DNA from 4 places in the Exiguobacterium sp. s128 genome. Region 3 is predicted to be linked to each of the others. Evidence: riboswitches for the same ligand, from Rfam matches in the RefSeq annotation. Region 3 holds a riboswitch; each other region holds the start of a gene.

Region 1 (3,415 bases), on a different contig from region 3:
CCACCTTGACGTTCAAACCTTTCTGTCGCTAGCGTATAACGTTCGAGTAGCTGGTCCAACTGCTCGATTTCCGTCGCCATTTGTTGTTCGAGACGTTGTAGGGAATGGCGTAAATCAACTAATGAGGCAAATGCGGTCCATAAGACATCCAGACCTGTGAGCACGTGATCAAACTGCGGAAGCTGCTCGAGATACCCGATCGTCAAACCACTTTTTTGATACATCGCACCCGCATCGGGTGAATCGAGTGTGGCGATCAACCGTAAAAGTGTCGTTTTTCCACTTCCGTTTCGACCGATCAATCCGATACGGTCGTGTTGTTCGATAAAGAGGGACACATCCGTTAAGATGTCGTCACCTCCGAATTGTTTAGTAAGGTGTTGCAGGTCGCAAATCATCATCTAGAAATTCCTCTCTAGCGCATCAAAAAAGGAGAGCGCAAACAGCACTCTCCTACAGACGGTGGAAGATACGCTTTGCTTTATTTTTCAACTATGGAGTTCCTTTAAAAAGGGCAGACGTGTCCCTTAGAACGCCATTCCATGAAAAATCGCGCGTAACAGATACAGTTGTTCGATCAGCCAATCTTTACACGCAGCAAAACCCATTCCTCCACACCACCTTTTCGTTTTCGATAGGTTCATTTTATCATGGACGCGCGAACAGAAGAAAGAGATATTTTTATTTGAACCAACCGGCAATCGAGTTAAAGAAACTGCTGAGGGCATCAAATAATTTAGCAAAAAAGCCTTTTGTTTCTTCCGAAGTGGCAAATGCCTGAATGTCCTGCCCCGCATCTTTTAGACCACTCTCGATTTGCCCCCAGTTCAGGTCGGCTTGCTCCATTTGATTGAATAATCCGGTCAGGCGATCCATCTGCGCATCTGACAGATTGATGTTATTGTTTTGGATGACTTGGACGATGACGTTTTCAATCTCGACTTTTGTTTCCGGTTTTTGTTTTGCGATTTCGGCTTTGATTTCGTTCATCAAATCGGCCACTTTATCGGTCCCGACCGTCTTTCCGACGTCTGAAGTCACGGAAAGTTCTTGTTGGGCAAGATCTTTTCGCTCATCCGTCAGTTTAATGCCGGTCTCCGCCGATGTCTGATCGTATGCTTTCATGATACCGGTCAACGCGGACGTGCCGGTTACTTTATAAGGAGACGTGATGGTAATGTCGGCATCCGTCACGCCTGCCGTCACGAGGGCGTTCAAGTACATGTCTTTTGTCACCCAGGTGATGTTTTCAGTCGCGACCGACAGTCCGTCTCCCTTTTCAGCCAGTTCAATTTTGGCCGAAGAATACATTCCGCCACCACGTTGCGACTGGGGGATGTTTTTACCAAGGTATTTTTCTTCGTCCGCCGATGTCGCGATGATCGGCGTGATGCCTTCCGGTGCATTCAGGCGCGACAGGACCCATGCTTTGTCTTTGGCACCCAGTGATTCGCCGAGCGTAATAATCGTTTTGTCGACGATTTGCTCAGCCGAGGCAGCCGTCGGAAGCAGTAAAGTCGTAGCAAGCAATGCAGATGCCGTCCATGTCATTGTTTTATTCATCATCATAAATTCCTCCGTAAGTTAAGTATCAGGTACTAAGTTCAGTCTAATCGACCGTCTTCAGAAGAGAATCGGTCTCAAGGACGAGCGGACGTCCACCTTCCGCCATGTTCATTGTACAAAAAAGGGATGGAAATGACGAGAAAGGGTCAATTAAACGTTAAATCATGCTAAAATCAAAACAAATCAAATAGCGACCACTAGGGGAGTCAGTAGGCTGACTGAGACGACGAAGACGTTCGGACCCTTTGAACCTGATTAAGTTTGGACTTACGGAGGGAAGTGGCGTGAACCCTTCTTTATATGAGGTCTTTTCACGTCATACCTGACATCGGGTGTGGCGTTTTTTGATTAAAGAAGGGGGAAACGACATGACATTCAGTGAAGAAATTCGACAAGCAGCAAGACGGTACTGGGACAGTAGTTTTACCCATCCGTTCGTGACGGGCATCGCGGACGGGACTTTACCGGAAGCGAAATTTCGCCATTACGTCTTACAGGACGCGTATTATTTAAAACATTTTGCGAAGATTCAAGCCCGCGCGGCTTCGAAAGCCCACGATTTTGCGACGATTGCTGAACTGGCCGAGCATGCGACATCGACTTACGCGGCAGAACTGAGTCTGCACCAATCGTTTTTTGAACTGCTTGAAATCTCGAACGATACGTTGGCTGAGTTCGAACCGGCACCGACAGCATATGCGTATATTTCGCATATGCACCATGCAAGTGAAGGAACGCTCGGGGAGACCATCGCTGCTATTTTACCGTGTTATTGGCTTTACTATGAGATCGGACAACAATTACAAGCAGCGACACCGGCTTCACCGATTTATCAACAATGGATTGAGACATACAGTTCGGAATGGTTCGAGCGGGTCGTCTTTGAACAAATCGATCGTCTGAATGATTTGGCGGAGCGGGCAAGTGCCGAAGAACGGGAACGGATGAAACAACATTTCGTCAAAAGTTGTTATTACGAATTGATGTTTTGGCAGATGGGCTGGACGGAAGAGACGTTTGAGCAAACGTATCGTCAGACGATCGAGACCCCTTCGTCGACAGGAAAGAATAGGGAGCTAAACTAAAGAAAAACATTAAAAAACTGAACGATCCCACCTTGGAAAAGGAGGATTCGTTCAGTTTTCTTTGTCTTGCCAGTCGGTAAATTATTTTTAGCTGTGGCGTTCGATCAAATCAGCAAGGCGCTGTTTGACGGTAGCAGCGTTACGTAACTCCTGATTCGATAGCGACAGCGTCGTCATCGTTTCGTCAGCTCCCGCCATCTCACTGAACAGTGAGCCTAAGCTATGGGCACGGCGATCGATTTGTAAGACGATCTCAATACCGGACCGGTCTTGCAGCATGATGACTTCGATTTCATCAAGCTTATGCGCATAATGTGTTCCACGCGCTGAATATTCGAGTTCTTGGGCAATCGGCAGATCTTTTCGGAAACGCCCCGGAAGTTTTTCTGTATCGGCTTTTTTTAAACGGAATCCGAGATCTTCCATCGCTTCCAAAATGACCGATTGGAGGTCGTTGGCTTTGACGACGACGGCATCATGGTCGGATGGATCGACGGCTTGTGCGATATCGAGACCTGTCTCGATCCAGGATTTGGACTGACTGACAGACAGAGGGGTATTAAAAGGGACTTGAAGCGTAAACGGAATTTCCCGTTCGACGCCAGCTTCGATCGTAAAGGCCGCTTCGTTTAAAGCGAACCGGTCGAGTGTGAAAGTCGTAAAGGCCGTGTTGTCACCGACTTCTTCTTTATATTGAGTGTTAAAGGCGAGGTAAATCCGGTCGATTTCCTGATCGACGCTACCACCTTTGATGTGAACGACAC
Region 2 (3,415 bases), on a different contig from region 3:
AGCCAGTCGGCTTGACTCAAACGAGTCGATGATGATGACATATACATTCCTCACTTCTGGCGCATGTGCGCAAAAAAACTATCGTTTATCAGAATAGCATGATTTGCACCGGTCGGAAACCGGATTTAGAGGACGGTGAAAAAGAAGAATTATTGCGAATAGCATGTCAATTTCGCTTGCTGAATATTCGGGTATACTGAAGAAGTAAAGACAACTAAAAAACGAGTAAAGGACGTGACGGAACATGCAAGCAACAGTCACTTGGAATCAGAAGATGGGCTTTAGCGGTGAGACCGAATCCGGGCATCACCTGGCGATGGATGCGGCACCCGACAACGGAGGCGACAATCAAGCTCCGCGCCCGACGGAGTTGTTACTTCACGCCGTTGCCGGCTGTACCGGCATCGATATCGTCTCGATTTTAGAAAAGATGCGCTTGACGCTGACGTCATTTGAAATGGATATCGAAGGCGAACGGGCGGATGATCATCCCCGGCGTTTCACGACGATCTCGATTCATTACCGGCTCGAAGGTGATTTACCGGACGATAAAGTCCGCCGGGCGATTGCCTTATCAAAAGACAAATACTGCTCGGTCTCGCAATCGCTGAACGCGGAGATTGAAGTTTATTACTCGATCAACGGCGTCCGGAACGAGGAACCGATTTGAAACGGATGGTTCCTGTTCTGTTAGCAAGCGTTCTGCTCGCCGGTTGCGCCGACGAGCCCGCAAAACCGGCTGCACCGGAACCGAAGCCGGCGAAGAAAACAAAGCCACCGCAACCGGACCGGCCTTCTGCAGCTGAACGGGCGGAAAAACAACTGAAAGAGACCATCTCGAAGATGTCGACAGCGGAAAAAGTTGATCAGTTGCTATACATCGGCGTGACGGGAACAGCTCTGACGCAAGCGGACCGTCAATTACTGCAGGACCATGTGCTTGGAGGCGTCTTGTTACTCGGTGGCAATATCACCTCGACCGATCAGCTGAAAACCTTTACGGCAGCGATTGGCGAAGCGCAAACGGCGGACGAAAAAGCGTTCCTTGGTTTTGATGAAGAAGGCGGGCGTGTCAGCCGGGTCCCGGATGCCCGACTCAAATTATCACCAAGTCTGTCGTTTGGTCATAAAAATGATCCTGGTTTGATGAAGGAAGTCGGACGGACACTCGGTTCAATTTCCCGTTTTTACGGCTTTAATATGGACTTCGCTCCAGTTCTTGACGTCAACAGTAATCCGGCGAATCCAATCATCGGCGACCGGGCGCTCAGTGCGGACCCGCAACAAGTGGCACGGCTTGGTGTGCCATTGATGCAGGGCATGAAGGAAGAGGATATCGTGCCGGTCGTCAAACATTTTCCGGGACACGGCGATACGACCGTCGACTCGCATGTCGGTCTGCCGCGGGTCGATGCGACGAAAGCGGAACTTGAGAAGACGGAGCTGGTCCCGTTTAAACGGGCGATTCAAGACGGGGCTGAAATGGTCATGGTCGCGCATATCCTGTTCCCGGCTCTCGACAAAAATCGTCCGTCCTCATTATCGAAAGAAGTCATGACCGGTGTGTTACGGAGTGAACTGAAATTTGATGGTGTCATCATCACGGACGATCTCGTCATGGGAGCCATCACAGAACGGTACGGATTAGCTCAAGCGGCAGGTCTTGCACTTGAAAACGGTGCGGACATGGCGATGTTTTCCTCACCCGGCGCGTACGCGTCCGTTCACAAGGAAATCATGGCGCGGATCAAACAAGGGAAATTGTCGGCAGCCGATCTCAATCAGAAAGTCATGCGGGTCTTACGCTTAAAACAAACGTATGACTTGTCGCAAACGAAACGTGTCGACGAATACCAACGCTTGATCGAGCAGGTCAAAGCGGTCGAATCGGACATGCGACACTAATCAAGGGTAGAACAAATCGGACTACCCGTGGTAAACTACAGGCGTACCATACAAATCAATATCTACACTAGGGGAGTCTCGTAGCAGACTGAGACGGAAGTATCCGGACCCTTTGAACCTGATCTAGTTCGTACTAGCGGAGGGAAGTGGTATCCGATCATCTATCGAGGGAACGCCAAGCGTCGCCCTTTTCGTAGGACCACTCCATCAGTTCATGGGGTGGTCCTTTTTCGTGTGGAAAGGAGGGGGAACGATGTCACATTTACACCTGATTACAACCGGACGCGACAGTAAGGAAGTGTTGGAACAGACCCTTCCACAGCTCGCAATGTCCGTCGATCGCATCCACTTACGGGAGCCAACCTGGTCAGTCCGGGAATTGGTTTCCTGCATTGATACGTTGCTCGATCAAGGAGTCCGGGCAGACCAGCTGGTAGTCCATGACCGGCTCGATGCAGCACTCGTCACCGGCACGACCGTCCAGTTGACACGCCGCAGTCTGTCGGTCGAGCGTGTCCGGGCACAGTTTCCGACGATTTTCATCGGTCAATCGGTTCACTCGTTGACCGAAGCGATGGTGGCGGAACAAGCCGGCGCCGATTACGTGATGTATGGTCATATTTTTGAGACGGATTCGAAACCCGGCGTGGCGCCACGGGGGCTCGATGCGTTACAGCAAGTCGTCGACTGGACATCAATCCCGGTCATCGCCATCGGCGGAATCAAACCGGAAAATCTGTCTGATGTCTTAACCACCGGGTGCAGCGGAGTTGCCATCCTGTCCGGGATTTTGGGTCAAGCCGATCCGGCGGAAGCAGCCGGACGGTTCCGGACGGTGATTGGACGATGAAACAACCGGATGTATTAATCGTCGGCGCCGGTATCATCGGTTTGACGCTCGGATATGAATTGTTGCAGCGGGGACAAAGTGTTCACGTGCTCGATCAGTCGGCTGTCGGACAAGGTGCGACACGGGCGGCAGCGGGGATGCTCGCGACGGACGAAGAACTGTCGGAACCGTTACATGCGTTAGCGGCAGTGAGTCGCGTACTTTATCCGAAGCTTGTCCGTCAATTGTTCGACGAGACCGGGTTGACGAGCGGCTATCTCGAACTGCCGTTTCAGCTGCGCCAGACAAAGCAAACCGTCCAATTTGAACGGGTCGGTCAAGTCGATCCTCCATTGCTTGTCCGGGCGTTACGGCAAGCGATTGAGCAGCGGGGCGGAGTGATTGAAGAACAGGTAAGTGTCTTGCGTCTTCTGCGGGACGAAGGGACGGTAACCGGGGTGGAGACAAGCCGGGGACAACAGGTTGGACGGCAGGTCGTCATTGCTAGTGGACGAGGGTCGGAACCGTTGTTGCAAACAATCGGGATTCCGATTGATACGCTTCCGGTCAAAGGTGAATGCCTATCTGTCCGTCTCACAACCGGTCGACTTGAGCAGACTTTGTTTCATGAGACGGTGTATCTTGTCCCGAAAGCAGACGGACGGATTATCATCGGCGCAA
Region 3 (3,415 bases):
AAAAAATAGCAGCGGGTCACCGGATTTTGATTTTTTCACAGTATACGAAGATGTTAGCCCGCATCCGGGAACGGTTGGCTGAGCGGCAATTGACACATTTCGTTTTGACCGGAGACACACCAATCGAAGATCGGGTCGCTTTATGTGACCGGTTTAATGCAGGAGAAGTCGATTTGTTTTTGATTTCCCTCAAGGCAGGTGGTACCGGATTGAATCTGGCGACCGCTGATACCGTCATCTTGTACGACAGTTGGTGGAATCCTGCCGTCGAACAGCAAGCAGCTGACCGGGCCCATCGTCTCGGACAACAGTCGCCTGTCGAAGTCATCAAGTTATTGACGAAAGGAACGATCGAGGAAAAGATGACCGAACTACAAGATAAAAAGGCGACGATGATTGATGCCGTCTTGACGGACCGGGCGACCGAAATCTTGACGCTTCGTGAACTCGTCCATCTGCTGGAACCTCCATTGCAGCCACAAAAAAAGCCGGATTGAACAAACTGACCCCATCGTTTTTTACATTATCTTAAAAAAATAAAAGCTGCCTTGACCCGTTGTCTAGCAACGGGTTTGAAGGTTTTTGGACGAGGTTAAATTAAAAAAGAGGTTTTAGTTTTTGAGTTCTGGGGGTATATCTACATTAGCACCGTACAACACGGTCGCTTTTCAACATTTTTTCTCAATATCAGCGTAATGACCTGGGAGAGAAATGCTACTTATTCACTTGGTTCTTCATTATCGATGAAATCAATTTGAAATAGCATTCGTAGATCATCTGTACCGGAACGTCTTTGTTCCACTCCTACATTCATTACCTTTTGAGAGCTATACCAAATTCAAGGGGGAAATGAACATGTCAGTAACATTAAAAGTAGAAGAACGCGAAGTACGCCCACGCTCACTTAGAAAGCAATTACGTCATGAAGGAAAAGCTCTTGGTGTCGTGTATGGTTACAAAGTGGAAAGCACACCGATTTCATTCGATGAAAAAGAATTAGTCAAAGTCGTCCGCGATCACGGTGAAAACGTCTTGGTTGCCCTTCAAATCGGCGGCAAAAAAGTCAACACGTTGATCAACAAGCTCGATATGGACATCTTTACACCAACGATCAAACACGTGGAATTCATCGCGGTTAAAATGGATGAAGAAACAGAAGTCGAAACGGATATCGTCCTTGTCGGCGAATCGGCTGGCGCGAAACTTGGCGGCTTCCTTTCACAAACACTCTTTAAAGTAACAGTTGCAGCAACACCAGATAAATTACCGGAACGCATCGAAGTCGATGTAACGAATCTTGCAATCGGAGATTCGATCACAGTAGCTGATCTGCCGGAAGAAAAAGATTTCCGAGTCGTCACAGAAGGTGACATTCAAGTCGCTGCTGTCGTCGAATCGACACTTGAGGCAGATCTTGAAGAAATCGAAGAAGCTGAGGCACAAGCAGCTGAAGCAGACACAGCAGATGATTCAGAAAAAACTTCTGAAGAGCAAGCTGAAGAAAACAAAGAAGACAAAGAGTAATCTTTTCTCCCCTCCCCTCGCGGAGGGTTTTTTTTATGCATATTGACAAGTCCGGGCGACAGCCGTACAGTGAAGAATGTACACATCATTTACACATCCACTAGGGGAGCCCATTTGGCTGAGACGATTTACTTCGGACCCTTTGAACCTGATCTAGTTCATACTAGCGTAGGAAAGTGGAGCGGACTCTTCGTGCTCTTTTTCTGCGCCTTGCAGGTTACACGACCGCTCTCTTTTCATAGAGGGCGGTCTTTTTGCGGTTTCTTTGTGGGTGTGCATTCAAAGGAGAAGTGAGTATGAACAGTTGGAAAATGAAAGAAATCATCGTCATGATGATGCTTGCCGTCGCATGTGGTGTCCTGTACTTAGGTTGGTCGACATTATGGTTACCGATTTCGGCGATCTTCGGACCGGTCGGCTCAAATTGGATGTTCGGCATCTGGGTCGTCGCCAGTCCCCTTGTCGCCTACATCATCCAAAAACCGGGAGCCGCCTTGATTGCGGAAGTCGTCGCCGCTGCCGTCGAATTGTTTACAGGAAGTCATTTCGGCTTGTCTGCCTTATTGATCGGGCTGGCGCAAGGAATTGGAGCGGAAGTTGCCTTTGCCGTATTCGGATACCGGAAATTTAATACGTTCACCTTGATGCTGTCCGGTGTCTTCGCCGCCGTCGGAAGTATGGTCTACAGTCTCCTCGTGAATGGATTTGCCTATTATACGACGACGACACTTCTGTTGACGTTCTCACTTCAACTCGTCAGCGGGGCATTACTCGGCGGATTGCTCGCGAAAGTCATCGTCGACGCCCTCGTCAAGACAGGGACGCTGAACGGTTATGCGGTCGGACGGCAACGGAAGCAGCGTGCCGCATGATGCAGTGCGAGCACCTGTCAGTCCACTATCCCGGTCAAACGCAGGCCGTCCTAGACGACTTGACGGTGACGTTACATCAAGGCGAGACGACGTTGCTGATTGGACCGAGCGGCAGCGGGAAGACCACTTTTTTACATGTATTGGCGAGACTGTTGCCGGACACGATCGAAGCAGAGGTCACGGGGCACCATACGACGGACGGAACAGTCGGGATTCTGTTTCAGCAACCGGACGATCAGTTTTGTATGCAGACGGTCGGAGCAGAAATCGCCTTTAGCCTGGAAAATCGTTCCGTCAATCCGGGAGAGATGCAGGAACGAATCCGGATGTTGCTTGTGCGCGTCGGACTGAATCTTGCCTTGACGACACCGATTGCCGAGCTGTCCGGTGGGATGAAACAGCGGCTCGCTTTAGCCTGTGTCCTCGCCCTTGAGCCGGACATCCTGTTGCTTGATGAACCGACGGCGCAACTGGATCCGCACGGTCAAAGGATGATGATGGAACTGATCGAAGAACTCCATCATGATCCGACATTGACGCTCGTCTTGATTGAACATCAGCTCGATCAGTGCGTGACGTTTGCCGACCGGGTACTGGTTTTTGAACATGGGGGGCGACTGTTGCTTGACGGAACACCGGACGCAATTTTCGGTGAGCAACGTGACGTGCTGATCCAACACGGAATTGCGACGCCGCTTCTCTATCCGTACACATGGGAGACGTTACCGGGCGACTCGCCCCAAGCCGCTGACTTACGAAAACGTGATGTCGACCGTCCAAGCGTCCTTCACGAGACGACATTCGATGTGACGGGCGTAACCGCCAGACGCGGAAACCGGACGATTTTCGAAAATCTTTCTTTGACGACCTACCGTGGTGAGTGGATCATGGTGGTCGGACCGAATGGTGCGGGGAAAAGCACGTTGCTCGAGATGCTAGCGAAATTGATTCCGCTGCACGGAGGAAGCGTCCAGTTGTTTGAAACGAACCTGAGGAAATGGAAGGACCGTGCTTTTTAC
Region 4 (3,415 bases), on a different contig from region 3:
ATGAAAATATTTTCCGGATTTCAGAAAAAAATAAACAGATTCAGCAACTGAATCTTCAGATTAAAGATCTCGAAGCGGAAATTGTTCGATATGAAGCGATGTTGAAACGGCAAGAAGAACTGTTGGGGGATCGTTTACGTGTCCTTCAAGAAAATGATGGAAATTCAATTAAATGGGAAGAAGTCATTTTTGGATCGAAAAATCTAGGGGATTTATTTAGTCGCGTCATGGCAGGTAAAAAGATTGCTGAACAAGATGACAAGATGATTTCTGCCTACCTGGAGACACAAAAAAAACTAGCCGAAATGAAACGTAATCTTATGGCTAAAAAAGAAGAACGTGTTCAAGAAAAAGAAACGTTGTTAGAGCAGAAAAAACAGCTGAAGAAGCAAATGAAGGAACGGAGTGCGACCTTAAAGAAGTTGCGTAAAGGGAAAACGAAGTTCACGACGAAACTATTGAACGCCAAAGAATTACAAGCGACACTAGAAGCACAAGAGCGAGCGATTGCAGCAGCGAAAGCAGCGGCAAAGGCAGCAGCTGAACGTGCTGCAGCTGAACAAGCAGCGGCTGAACGTGCGGCAAAAGAGGCGGCAAAAGCGACGAGCGAATCAAATAAATCCGCAGTCAGTCCTTCTCCGGTCGTTAGTGTTCCAACAGGCTCAGCGAAGTTCATTCGTCCAGCTTCAGGTGGTGTTTCACAAGGATTTGGACCGGCGAGTGGGGCAAACGGGTATACTTTTCATAATGGAGTAGACTTCAGCGGACCAGTGGGGTCGCCGATTCGAGCAGCCGCTTCCGGAACAGTCATTACAGCTGGAAGTGGAGGACCTTACGGAAACCATGTCATGATTTCGCATTTCCTGAATGGTCAAGTCTATACGACGGTGTACGCTCATATGAATTCGTTGGCAGTTCGTGCGGGTCAGACGGTTTCACAAGGTCAATCGCTTGGTACGCTTGGAAGTACCGGCAACTCGACTGGACCACATCTTCATTTTGAATTGCATATCGGTGGATATCAATACAGTGCGACAGGACCGGCAAACACGGTTAATCCACTTGGATATTTATGAAAACGAGCTTCGGCTCGTTTTTTTGATAACGCTATGCTACAGTAAAAAGGAATTAAATTACGAGCAACTAGGGGAGCTGGAGGAGTCCGGCTGAGAGGAAAACTATTCTGTTTTCGACCCTGTCACCTGAACTGGATAATACCAGCGTAGGAAAGTTGAGATCGAAGACATGAGATATAAAACCTAGATGAGGGTTTTTCATGGCGTCGTCTGCTTTTTTACAGCGGACGGCGCTTTTTGTCGTCCGTTTTCTCCTAATTGGCTCATAAGAAAGGGAGGAAGCGATATGAAACATGTATTGACGATTGCAGGATCGGATTCTAGTGGTGGAGCGGGCATTCAAGCAGATTTAAAAACATTTTCTGCCCTCGGCGTGTATGGGATGAGTGTCCTCACAGCGATTACGGCACAAAATACATTAGGTGTCCAAGCCGTCGAGGATGTGTCACCTCGTCTTGTAGAAGCACAATTGACATCTATCTTTTCCGATATTCGTGTTGATGCTGTCAAAATCGGGATGGTCTCTAATCAAGAAACGATTCAAATCATCGCAAAACAATTAAAACAATGTGATGCTCCAATCATTTTAGATCCAGTCATGGTCGCAAAAGGTGGACACGGCTTGTTACGGAAAGATGCAGAACAAGCCTTGTTAGAACATCTGTTACCGCTCGCGACACTCGTCACACCGAACATCCCCGAAATCGAGCGGATGATTGGGAGGACGGTTCAATCGCTTTCGGATATGGAACAAGCAACGGTGGAACTAGCGAAAAGACCCGGGGGAGCCATTTTGCTCAAAGGTGGTCATTTGGAGGGACAACAAGCAATCGATTTGTTATATACGCAAGGAAATCATTACGTGTATGAACAGAAACGACTAACTCGTCAGCACACACATGGTACAGGATGCACGTTGTCTGCTGCGATTGCAGCCCGACTCGCACAAGGTGACTCCTTGTACGACAGTATCATGTATGCGAAACAGTACGTGACGGAGGCGATTCGCCACGGTTTTGCGCTCGGACACGGAATTGGACCAACCCATCACTTTTACGAACTTTGGAGGGAAAATCATGTTACCGATTATTCATGACAAAAAACCACTGATTCATCATTTGACGAACACGGTCACGATCAACGACTGTGCCAATATGACGCTAGCGCTTGGAGGATCCCCAGTCATGGCGGAAGATGTATTAGAAGTAGAAGAGATGGTTGGTCTTGCTGACGCTGTCGTCATCAATACAGGCACGCTGCATCCATCGATCCGGGAGGCGCAACTGTTGGCAGGGAAAACCGCTAATCGATTGGGCAAACCAATTATTCTGGATCCGGTCGGAACAGGCGCGACGACATTACGTACGAATTTCATAAACGAATTGATGCATGACATTCAGTTTACGGTCATTAAAGGAAATGCCTCAGAAATCAAAACGCTAATCGGGCAAGCGACGACGACAAAAGGAGTAGATGTTGCGGAAGGGGAATCACTCGATTTTCAAGCAGTCCATACCTTTGCAGCACAAACCAACCAAGTCATTGTCGTGACAGGTCCGATTGACTTTGTGACGGACGGAAGCCGTCAATGCCGTCTCGATGTCGGGGCAAAGCGGCTTGGGCAAGTGACCGGGACGGGGTGTATGACAGCTTCGTTGATTGCGACGTTTTTAGGAGCGGGATATGGCCGATTCGAGGCAGCCGTATATGGGACATATTTGATGGGCAAAGCAGGGGAGCTTGCTGATCGACAAGCAGGGATCGGTGATTTTCGGACGGGTTTGTTTAATGCAGTCAGTTTAATGACGGAAGAGACGCTTCAGGAGGTGCAAACCGATGGAAACTGATTACTTCGTGTATGCCGTGACCGATCGACGGTTTCACCCTGAATTGAACTTGATAGATGCGGTAGAAGCAGCGCTCAAAGGTGGTGCGACGATTGTTCAATTACGTGAAAAACAAACATCAGGAAAAACTTTTTTAGAAGCGGCCATCGGACTGAAGGCGTTGACGGAACGTTACGGCGTGCCACTGATCATCAATGATCGGATTGATATTGCGATGCTCGTAGGCGCTGGTTTGCATATCGGACAGGAAGACATCCCTTTGCGTGAAGCTCGTCGTCTTCTGCCTACAGCGATGATTGGTGTCTCTGTCTCGACGGTAGAACAGGCACTAATCGCGGAACGGGAAGGGGCGAATTATTTAGGCGTCGGTTCACTTTTTCTGACGACGACGAAACGAAATGCTACTTTCATGCCGAAAGAAACGTTAAAGGCGATTCGTCAAGCTGTTCAGGTTCCGTTGGTCGGGATTGGCGGGATCACCCAAGAAAACAT

What was found. A riboswitch is a leader RNA that binds a small molecule or an ion and turns the genes downstream of it on or off. The one in region 3 is predicted to bind thiamine pyrophosphate.
Region 1: it holds a riboswitch for thiamine pyrophosphate, as region 3 does, so the genes downstream of both, tenA (thiaminase II) here and KNQ13_RS11625 (ECF transporter S component) in region 3, are expected to answer to the same signal.
Region 2: it holds a riboswitch for thiamine pyrophosphate, as region 3 does, so the genes downstream of both, KNQ13_RS11330 (thiamine phosphate synthase) here and KNQ13_RS11625 (ECF transporter S component) in region 3, are expected to answer to the same signal.
Region 4: it holds a riboswitch for thiamine pyrophosphate, as region 3 does, so the genes downstream of both, thiD (bifunctional hydroxymethylpyrimidine kinase/phosphomethylpyrimidine kinase) here and KNQ13_RS11625 (ECF transporter S component) in region 3, are expected to answer to the same signal.

The regions. Positions count from the first base shown of each region.
Region 1 is NZ_JACSMT010000011.1:53,569-56,983, forward strand. It holds gene abc-f (ribosomal protection-like ABC-F family protein) at 1-401, opposite strand, end outside; gene KNQ13_RS06555 (DUF1002 domain-containing protein) at 682-1,566, opposite strand; TPP riboswitch at 1,756-1,861, shown strand; gene tenA (thiaminase II) at 1,935-2,651, shown strand; gene KNQ13_RS06565 (sporulation protein) at 2,739-3,415, opposite strand, start outside.
Region 2 is NZ_JACSMT010000029.1:23,266-26,680, reverse strand. It holds gene KNQ13_RS11345 (MFS transporter) at 1-47, opposite strand, end outside; gene KNQ13_RS11340 (OsmC family protein) at 245-670, shown strand; gene nagZ (beta-N-acetylhexosaminidase) at 676-1,905, shown strand; TPP riboswitch at 1,965-2,067, shown strand; gene KNQ13_RS11330 (thiamine phosphate synthase) at 2,159-2,755, shown strand; gene KNQ13_RS11325 (NAD(P)/FAD-dependent oxidoreductase) at 2,752-3,415, shown strand, end outside.
Region 3 is NZ_JACSMT010000031.1:19,835-23,249, forward strand. It holds gene KNQ13_RS11615 (DEAD/DEAH box helicase) at 1-497, shown strand, start outside; gene KNQ13_RS11620 (50S ribosomal protein L25/general stress protein Ctc) at 856-1,524, shown strand; TPP riboswitch at 1,617-1,716, shown strand; gene KNQ13_RS11625 (ECF transporter S component) at 1,821-2,396, shown strand; gene KNQ13_RS11630 (ABC transporter ATP-binding protein) at 2,393-3,415, shown strand, end outside.
Region 4 is NZ_JACSMT010000070.1:2,339-5,753, reverse strand. It holds gene KNQ13_RS15260 (murein hydrolase activator EnvC family protein) at 1-1,076, shown strand, start outside; TPP riboswitch at 1,136-1,246, shown strand; gene thiD (bifunctional hydroxymethylpyrimidine kinase/phosphomethylpyrimidine kinase) at 1,363-2,172, shown strand; gene thiM (hydroxyethylthiazole kinase) at 2,153-2,923, shown strand; gene thiE (thiamine phosphate synthase) at 2,913-3,415, shown strand, end outside.